DNA from 4 places in the Streptomyces sp. CNH287 genome. Region 3 is predicted to be linked to each of the others. Evidence: riboswitches for the same ligand, from Rfam matches in the RefSeq annotation. Region 3 holds a riboswitch; each other region holds the start of a gene.
What was found. Region 3 has a riboswitch for cyclic di-AMP ahead of H299_RS0102655 (transglycosylase family protein). Riboswitches for the same ligand answer to the same signal wherever they lie in the genome.
Positions count from the first base shown of each region.

Region 1: it holds a riboswitch for cyclic di-AMP, as region 3 does, so the genes downstream of both, H299_RS0120310 (M23 family metallopeptidase) here and H299_RS0102655 (transglycosylase family protein) in region 3, are expected to answer to the same signal.
Region 2: it holds a riboswitch for cyclic di-AMP, as region 3 does, so the genes downstream of both, H299_RS0122570 (peptidoglycan DD-metalloendopeptidase family protein) here and H299_RS0102655 (transglycosylase family protein) in region 3, are expected to answer to the same signal.
Region 4: it holds a riboswitch for cyclic di-AMP, as region 3 does, so the genes downstream of both, H299_RS0101280 (LysM peptidoglycan-binding domain-containing protein) here and H299_RS0102655 (transglycosylase family protein) in region 3, are expected to answer to the same signal.

Region 1 covers NZ_AUKQ01000020.1:42,362-44,554, forward strand. Annotated here, with positions in the region: gene H299_RS0120305 (M16 family metallopeptidase) at 1-446, shown strand, start outside; cyclic di-AMP (ydaO/yuaA leader) riboswitch at 639-800, shown strand; gene H299_RS0120310 (M23 family metallopeptidase) at 814-1,686, shown strand; gene H299_RS0120315 (HPr family phosphocarrier protein) at 1,811-2,092, opposite strand.
Region 2 covers NZ_AUKQ01000027.1:39,605-41,797, reverse strand. Annotated here, with positions in the region: gene H299_RS0122575 (PP2C family protein-serine/threonine phosphatase) at 1-434, shown strand, start outside; cyclic di-AMP (ydaO/yuaA leader) riboswitch at 772-919, shown strand; gene H299_RS0122570 (peptidoglycan DD-metalloendopeptidase family protein) at 933-2,060, shown strand.
Region 3 covers NZ_AUKQ01000003.1:619,318-621,510, forward strand. Annotated here, with positions in the region: gene H299_RS0102650 (MFS transporter) at 1-8, shown strand, start outside; gene H299_RS0102655 (transglycosylase family protein) at 131-1,402, opposite strand; cyclic di-AMP (ydaO/yuaA leader) riboswitch at 1,408-1,592, opposite strand.
Region 4 covers NZ_AUKQ01000003.1:304,748-306,940, forward strand. Annotated here, with positions in the region: gene H299_RS0101275 (YfbK domain-containing protein) at 1-127, shown strand, start outside; gene H299_RS0101280 (LysM peptidoglycan-binding domain-containing protein) at 284-976, opposite strand; cyclic di-AMP (ydaO/yuaA leader) riboswitch at 980-1,136, opposite strand; gene H299_RS31530 (HAD-IC family P-type ATPase) at 1,764-2,193, shown strand, end outside.

The DNA.
Region 1 (2,193 bases), on a different contig from region 3:
CCTTCGGCCAGGTGCTGCGGTCCGCGCCGGACGGCACGGGCGCCGCGATGCTCGCCATCAGCGGCTCGGTCGCCACGGAGGTCACCGGGCCCGCGCTCGCCGACCTGTGGCAGGTGCTGCGCACCCTCGCCGCCGAGGGCCTGACGGACGAGGAGCGCGACGTCGCGGTGCAGAACCTCGTGGGCGTGGCCCCGCTCAAGTACGAGACGGCCGCGGCCGTCGCGGACACCCTGGCCGACCAGGTGGAGCAGCACCTGCCGGACGACTTCCAGGCCCAGACCTACGCGCGGCTCGCCACGACGGGCACGGTCGAGGCGACCGCCGCCGCCGTCAGCGCCTTCCCGGCGGACCGGCTCGTGACGATCCTGGTCGGTGACGCGGCGCAGATCGCCGATCCGGTGCGGGAGTTGGGCATCGGCGAGGTGACGGTGGTCTCCGGCACCTGAGCCTCGGACCCGGCGCCGAAGCCCGCGCGGCCCCCGCCGTCCCACCCGGGACGGCGGGGGCCGCGCCGGTTGTGCCGCTCGGGCGCCACTGTGGCGTACGCGACAAACAGCCGGATTCGTTTGGCAGTTCACCCCGGCCCGCTCTAGCGTCGGTCCGGCTGTGCATCAGAAGTGCCCGCGACCGCGGCCGACGTACAGCCATCGCCGAGTCCCCCACGGCGCGAGCCAGGGGAGCCGGGGACCCAACCATGAAGTCCCTGGGGTGAATCGGGCGGCCTCCCGCGAGGCGGCCTGTAGGAGACCTTCCTGCTCCGAACCCGTCAGCTAACCCGGTAGGCGAGAAGGAGGGAAAGGAGTACGCCGCCTCATGGCGTTCACCCGTGCCACGGGCAAGCACCGACGTCCGGCCCGCGCCTCTCGCACGAGGGCGCAGCTGGCCGGAGTGGCGGGCCTCGCCACCGTCGGCGTCGTCGGCTCACTCGCGTCCCCGGCGCTCGCCGCGTCCCGGCCCTCGCAGGCCCCGGCGCCCGACACCGCCCCGGACACCCCGGCTCCGGCGGACACGCCGCTGCCGCAGACGCCCGTGCTCGGCGACTACCTCGCCGAGTCGCTCGTCGAACAGGCCCACACCCAGGAGGACGCCGCCGCCCGGACGGCCGTCGAGGCCGCCGCGAAGGCGGAGGCGCGTCAGCGGGCCGAGCAGGCGCGGGAGCGGGCGGCGGAGCGCGCCCGGGAGAAGGCGGCCGAGCGGGCCGCCCGGTCCCGCCCGGCGGAGACGCGTGCCGCGCGCAGTGCCCCGCAGGAGCCGGCGGCGCAGCGCCCCGCGGCGGCCGGCGGCTACGTCCTGCCGGTGGCGGGCTCGTACGTCTCCACGCCCTACGGCGTGGGCGGCGGCATGTGGTCCTCGGGCACCCACACCGGGGTCGACTTCCACGCCGCCTCCGGCACCTCCGTACGCACCGTCGGCGCCGGTGAGGTGGTCGAGGCGGGCTGGGCCGGAGCGTACGGGAACAACGTGGTCGTCCGGCACCAGGACGGCACCTACACGCAGTACGGGCACCTGTCGTCCGTGGCGGTCACGCCCGGTCAGCAGGTCACCGCGGGCCAGCAGCTGGGCCTCTCCGGCAACACCGGCAACTCCCAGGGACCGCACCTGCACTTCGAGGCCCGCACGGGCGCGGAGTACGGGTCGGACATCGACCCGGTCGCGTACCTGCGCGGGCACGGCGTCGCACTCTGACCGGACCTGGCGCCTGACCTGACCTGACCGGCCCTGGAGCGTACGAGGGGCCTGCCGTGTGGACCGCGCCGGGGCGAAGTGCCCGGTACGGTCCACACGGCAGGCCCCGCCGGTCCGCCGCGGCTCAGACGGTCTCCGGCAGTTCCTCCAGGCCCTCGGCGACGAGCTTCGCCAGCCGGTCGAGCGCCACCTCCGCGCCGTCGGCGTCGGACGCGAGGATGATCTCCTCGCCGCCCTCCGCACCCAGGCCCAGCACACCGAGCATGGACGCGGCGTTGACCGCGCTGCCGTCGCCTTTGCGGACGGTCACGGGGATGCCCGCCGCGACGGCCGCACGGCAGAACATCGAGGCGGGGCGGGCGTGGAGACCTTCGTCCCAGCCGACGGAGACACGGCGTTCAACCATGGTTCAGCCCTTCGGATCGTAGGTTGTCTAGACCAGTCTCGCATGTGGTCGGCCGCGCCCCCGCAGGTACCCGCTCCGCCGTGCCGCGCCCGGTCCGCCCG
Region 2 (2,193 bases), on a different contig from region 3:
GCGACGTGGAAGCGATGGAGGGCTTCACCACGGCCGCGCTCGCGGAGGTGCCCGCCGGCTGCCCGGGACGGCTGCGGATCGTCAACCGCGGGCATCCCCCGCCGCTGCTGCTCGCCGAGGGCGCCGCCCGCTACCTGGAACCGTCCGCGCCCTCACTCCCGCTCGGCATGGCTGACCTGGCCCGCTGGCCGGACCGCGCGGACGAGGCGCGGCTGCCGCCGGGCGCGCTGCTGCTGCTCTACACGGACGGCCTGTCGGAGGCGCGCGACAACGGCGGCGAGTTCTACGACCCGGGCGGGCGGCTCCAGGGCCGCCGCTTCGGCCATCCCGAGGCGCTGCTGGACGCGATCGTCGCGGATGTGCGGGTGTTCACGGGCGGTGACTCGGGGGACGACATGGCGCTGCTCGCGGTGTGCCGCCGTCCCGGCGGGTGAGGCGGGCCGGGCGGGTTCGCCGTGAGGGTGACGCGCTGTAGGGGCGCGCGGTCGGCAAGCGGGCCTGACGTAAGGGCCGTACGGGCCGGACGCGGCTGACCAGGGGCGGCGCGGAAGGAGCGACGGTGTGAGGAAGGGATCTCGGCCGCCGACGGCTTGCCCCAATTGCCCAACACTGACAGCTAAGTCCAGGCCAATGGAGAGTCAAAAACCCGGGAACGACTTGGATTCTCAGCCGCAAGTCTATTAACGTTCGATAACGCAGCGCGGTCGTCACTGCCGTCACGAGAGACGGCACCGTGCGCCGTCGCCTAATCCCGCAAGTGCGGCATCGCGAGCAACCAGCACGCGATACCACCGCGCAGAGGGAGCCGGGGAACCACCACTTGGGGTGAATCGGACACGTCCCGCCCATGGACGCGCCCGTAGGAGACCTTCCTGCTCCGAACCCGTCAGCTAACCCGGTAGGCGAGAAGGAAGGAAAGGAGAGCGCCCCGAGTGGCGTCCAAGACGTATGCCCCCGAGCCCTCGTACGACCCGTACTACGAGGTGGACGACCGCGGTTACCGCTCCGGCGACAACTACGGCGGGTACGGCACGCAAACGCTCTCCGAGTCCCCGGCCCCGGCCTACGGCCCGGACCGTGACGACTCCCTCCAGGAGTGGAACCCGACCGAGGACTCCATCCGTCCCGTGCGGGGCCGCCACCGGGTGGCCAAGCAGCGCGGCGGCATGGCCCGCAGCGGAGCGGTGCTCGGCGTCGGCGTGATCGCCGCGGTCGGCGCCGGCGGCATGGCCTCGGCCAGCGACAAGTCGCCCGCCCCCGTCTCGATGCCGGACCTCTCCGTCATGGAGGACCTCCCCGGCGTCGGCAGCCTGGTCTCGGACGACGACGAGGACGCCTCGGACGAGACCGTCCAGGCGGCCTCCCAGGCCCCCCTCAGCTACGCGGCGCTCAGCACCACCGAGGCCGAAGCGGGTCAGACCGACCCGGGCGAGGCGCTGCGCGCCCGCATCCTCGAACAGGCCGCACAGCAGCAGACCGAGGCCGACCGCACCGCCCGCGAGGACGCGGCGGCAGCCGCCGCCCAGAAGGCGGCGGACGAGGCTGCGGCCAAGGTCACCGCCGAGGCGAAGGCGGAGGCGGAGCGCAAGGCCGAGGCCAAGCGCAAGGCGGAGGCGGAGGCCAAGCGCAAGGCGGAGGCCGAGCGGCTCGCCAAGCTCGCCGCCAGCTACACGCTGCCGACCTCCAACTACCAGCTCACCTCCGGGTTCGGCGCCGCGGGCGGCATGTGGCAGAACGACCACACCGGCCAGGACTTCGCCGCACCGACCGGCACCCCGGTCAAGGCGGTCCACAGCGGCACGATCAAGGAAGCGGGCTGGGCCGGCTCGTACGGCTACCGCATCGTGCTGCAGCTGGATGACGGTACGGAGATCTGGTACTGCCACCTCTCCTCCATGCAGGTGTCCGCCGGTGCCGACGTCAGCACGAAGGACGTCATCGGCAACGTCGGCTCCACCGGCAACTCGACGGGCCCGCACCTCCACCTCGAAGTCCTGCCCGGCGGCGGCGACGCGGTCGATCCGCTGGCCTGGCTGCGCGGCAAGGGCCTCAGCGTCTGACGCGTCCGGCGCGCCCGGTACGCCAGGCGCGCCCGGTACGTCCGGTACGTCCGCGGATGGGGTACGTATGGCGCGTCGGCTGCCGCCGCCCCGTCCGGACGCCCCGTCCGGACGCCCCGCGGCACCTGAACCA
Region 3 (2,193 bases):
CCACGTAGCCCCGGGGCGGCGCGGGCCCGGGTGGGGGCCGGGGATGCCGGAGGGCGCCGCGTCCCTGGGGTGGGAGGCGGCGCCCTTCGGTGTGGGGATCGTTCAGGAGAGGACGATCACGGGTGGCGGGTCAGAGGCTGACGCCGTTCGCGCGCAGGTAGGCGATCGGGTCGATGTCCGAGCCGTAGGACGGGCCGGTACGGATCTCGAAGTGCAGGTGCGGGCCGGTGCTGTTGCCGGTCGAGCCGGACAGGCCGATCTGGTCGCCCGCGCCGACGGTCTGGCCCGCCGAGACGGAGAGCGAGGAGAGGTGGCCGTACTGGCTGTACTTGCCGTCGGTGTGCTTGATGACGACCTCGTTGCCGTACGAGCCGCCCCAGCCCGCGGAGACGACCGTGCCGTCGGTGACGGCCTTGACCGGGGTGCCGCTGGGAGCGGAGAAGTCGGTGCCGGTGTGGCTGCCGCTGGACCAGCTGCTGCCGGAGGCGCCGTACTGGGTGCTCACGGCGGAGTCGACCGGCGCCTGGAAGCCGCCGGTGTTGCTGCTCTCGGCTGCCGGGGCGGCGGCCTGCTGCTCGGGTGCGGCCTCGGGCTTCGGCTCCGGCTTCGGCTTGGCCTGCGGGGCCGCGGACGTCTCGGCCTTGGGTGCGGCGGCCTTGGGCGCTTCGGCCTTCGGGGCGGCGGCCTTGCCGTCGAGGGAGAGCTTCTGGTTCGGGTAGATCAGGTTCGGGTTGTCCCCGACGACCTCGCGGTTGTCCTCGTAGACCCGCTCCCAGCCGCCGTCGACGCCGTGGGCGGCGGCGATCTTGAAGAGGGTGTCACCGGAGACCACGGTGTAGTCGGCGGCGGCCTTCTGCTGCGGCGCGGGCGCGGCCTTGGGGGCGGCTGCCTTGGGTGCGGCGGCCTTCGGCGCGGGCGCGGCCTCCTTGGCCGGGGCCTTCGGTGCGGGCGCGGCCGGGGCCTTCTCGGCGGCCGGGGCGGCGCTCTCGGCCTTGCCGTCCGGGTTGATGTCCGGGGCGCCGCTGTTCTGGGTGAGCCCGGCCTTGGGGCCGCACGACGGCCAGGCGCCCGGGCCCTGCTCCGCGAGGACCTTCTCGGCGATGGCTATCTGCTGTTCCTTGGTGGCCTGGTCGGCGGTGGCGGCGTACTGGGTGCCGCCGAAGCCCTCCCAGGTGCTCTGGCTGAACTGGAGGCCGCCGTAGTAGCCGTTGCCGGTGTTGATCTGCCAGTTGCCGGTGGACTCGCACTGGGCGACCTTGTCCCAGGTGTCGACCGAGGCGGCGTTGGCGTTGCCCGCGCCGATCAGGGGCAGGGCGATGCCTGCGCCACCGGCGGTGAGGGCGAGCGCGGCGCGCGCGATGCGCTGGGTACGGGGGCGGCGATGACGTCCGCGTGCAGACATAGTGGTGTTCCTCTCCTACGCCTGCGAGGTGAGCTGTCGGGTTCGGGCTGGAGTTGCCCGGACACGGGCGGGTGCGGCGGCTGTCGCCGCACCGTGGCGTGTCTTCACCCCAAGCCGTGGCCGGATGCCGTGCGGCACCGGACGCGGCGCTTACCTGGGTCCCCCGCTCCTGCCGTAGCGGTGACGGTGACTCCTGCGCCGGGCGGCAGGACTAGGCGTCCCGGCGAAGGCCCGCTGCTAAGTGCTGCGGGATTCGAAACGAAAACACAACCGTTTCGCCGCGGCAAGGAAGGGACGTTTATCGGACGCCGAATCCGGAAATCTTGGACCCGCTCACGGAACAGTGTGCGGTGGCGCGTTGTCTCTGCGTAAATTCGATCTTTGCTTGGGCAATGGCAAGTACGTCGCGGGCCAGGAGAGTTGACCGTGCGTGGACGGCGGGGCGGCGGTGGGTGACGAGTGTGGGTGGCCGGCTTTGTTAGTCACGTCACGGCGGATCGCAGACGTCGTCATAGTGCATCGAAAGGAAGAAAACGGACTAAAGGTACTTAAGGCTTGTGAGAGCCAAGTCACCGTCAATGCGTCGGATTCGGCAGGGCGTTCGTGCCAAAATGCCCCGCCGCTCGGCACGGGTGCGGGCCACCGTGCCTGTCGTCCGACGGCGGAAACCGCCCGGGTGAACGCGACTTGACCCTCGTAAGGGCTCGTGGAACCGCTCGGCCGCGGCGTGCTCCGCTATTCACAAAGGCATTGGGGTACGGCGTCAATTCCGGCCTTTCCGGCGTCGTCAC
Region 4 (2,193 bases), 310 kb from region 3:
CGGGCTGCCCGGTGCGCCGACACTGCGCCAACTGGCCGGTCACGCCCGGGACATCGCCTCGCGCACGGAGGACGAGGAGGTCACGCGGCTCGCGGACACCATCGACCGGGCGGACGGGCTGGGCTGACGCCGGGCGGCCCGCCGCGGGGCGGGGCGGGCTGTTCGCCGCCTGCCGCGGGGCGGGCCGGGCCCGGACGGGCGCAGCCCGCGCCCCGGGGGGACAGAGCGCGGGCTGCGCGATCAGGGGCCACCGCGGGCCCGCCGACCCGCGGTGGCACCGGGCTCAGAGCGAGAGGCGCTGGCCCGGCATGATCAGGTCGGCGTCGCCGCCGATGACCGACCGGTTGTCCTGGTGGAGCTGCTTCCAGGTGGTGCCGTGAGCGTCGGCGATGGTGCCGAGCGTGTCACCGGACCGCACGGTGTAGTCGCCGCCGCCGGACTGCTGCTTGGCCGGCTGCTGGGGCTGCGCGGCCTGCGGCTCCGGCTGTGTCTCGGGCTGCGGCTGCGGTGCGGCCGGGGCCTTGGGCTGCTCGGCGCTCCCGCCGCCGCCCTCCTGGGCGCTGCCGGAGTCGCCGCCCGGGCTGACGTCCGCCGACGGGCCGCCCGAGGTGAGGCCCCCGGCACCCGCGCAGGCCCAGGCGCCCGGGCCCTGCATGGCGAGCAGCTTCTCGGCGACCGCGATCTGCGCTTCCTTGCTGGCCTGGTCGGCGCGCGGCGCGTACTGCGTGCCGCCCGCCGCGGCCCAGCTGGACTGCGAGAACTGGAGGCCGCCGTAGTAGCCGTTGCCCGTGTTGATGGACCAGTTGCCCCCGGACTCGCACTGGGCGACCTTCTCCCAGGTGTCGACCGAGGCGGCCTGGGCGCCCGTGGCGGACATCAGCGGCAGGGCGACGGCGGCACCGGTGACCCCGGCCAGCGTGGCGATGCGGACGGCCTTGGCCGGACGACGGTGACGGCCGCGAGCGGAAAAGAGCATGACGATCTTCCTCACCGACGCCTGCGAGGTGAGCTGTCGGACCCGGGCCGGATGAGTGCCCGCCCGTGCGCGGCTGCGCACGGTTTTCGCCCCTAGCCGCTCCCCGAAGGGCGCGGCGCTTACCTGGTTCCCCCGCTCCTGCCAACGGCGCTTGCGCGACGATTGCCCCCCCGGCCGCCGGCAGGATTCGGCGTGACGGCCCAGGGCGCCCGTCAGTTGACGAGCAGAGCGACCGTAAGCACACCTCCGCGACAGGTACAAAAACCGGCATCTGCCATCTATCGGCTCAACCGGAGGGCGGGAACCGGCGTCCTCGCAGGTGGTGCGCTCCACGGAGGAATGCGGCAGCCGGTCTGCGCGGCGGGTGGCGGGAGAGAAGCCTCACACCGTGGTACTACTCGCTCGGGCCCGACTCCGACCCAGGTACGGGGGGCGATGGATACCTGGGTGGCTGGCGGAAGATCACCCCGGCCGATTACTTTCATAGGGGTCCGGGGCGCCCGCGTACGACGCGAGCACCACCCCGCGCCCTCCAGCAGCACCGGCGCCGCCTGGCGCCACCACCCCGTATCACCTGGCAGCACCCGGCATCACCCGTTACAGACACCGCACGACCGCATATGAAGGGGCCCGCAGCGTGGCTGAGCAGCAGCTAGACACCGTCGGAGCGGAGGGCGCCACCAGCCCGCCGGCGGAAGCGGAGGCGCCGCCCGCGCCCGCCCACTCCGCGCGCGGCCTGACGAGCGCCGAGGTCGCCGAGCGCGTCGCCGCGGGCCAGGTGAACGACATGCCGGTGCGCTCCAGCAGGAGCATCGGCGAGATCGTCCGGGGCAACCTGTTCACGCGTATCAACGCGATCATGGGCGTGCTGTTCGTGATCATCATGTCCGTCGGCCCGGTCCAGGACGGCCTGTTCGGCGGCGTCATCCTGGCCAACACGCTGATCGGCGTCATCCAGGAGGTCCGCGCCAAGCGCACGCTGGACCAGCTGGCCATCGTCGGCGAGAGCCGCCCGCTGGTGCGGCGGGACGGCGTCGCGGTCTCGCTCACCGCCGAGCAGATCGTGCTGGGCGACGTCATCGAGCTGGGACCGGGTGACAAGATCGCGGTGGACGGCGTGGTGGCCGAGTCCGCCGACCTGGAGGTCGACGAGTCGCTGCTGACCGGTGAGGCCGACCCGGTGCTCAAGCAGCCGGGCGACACCGTCATGTCGGGCA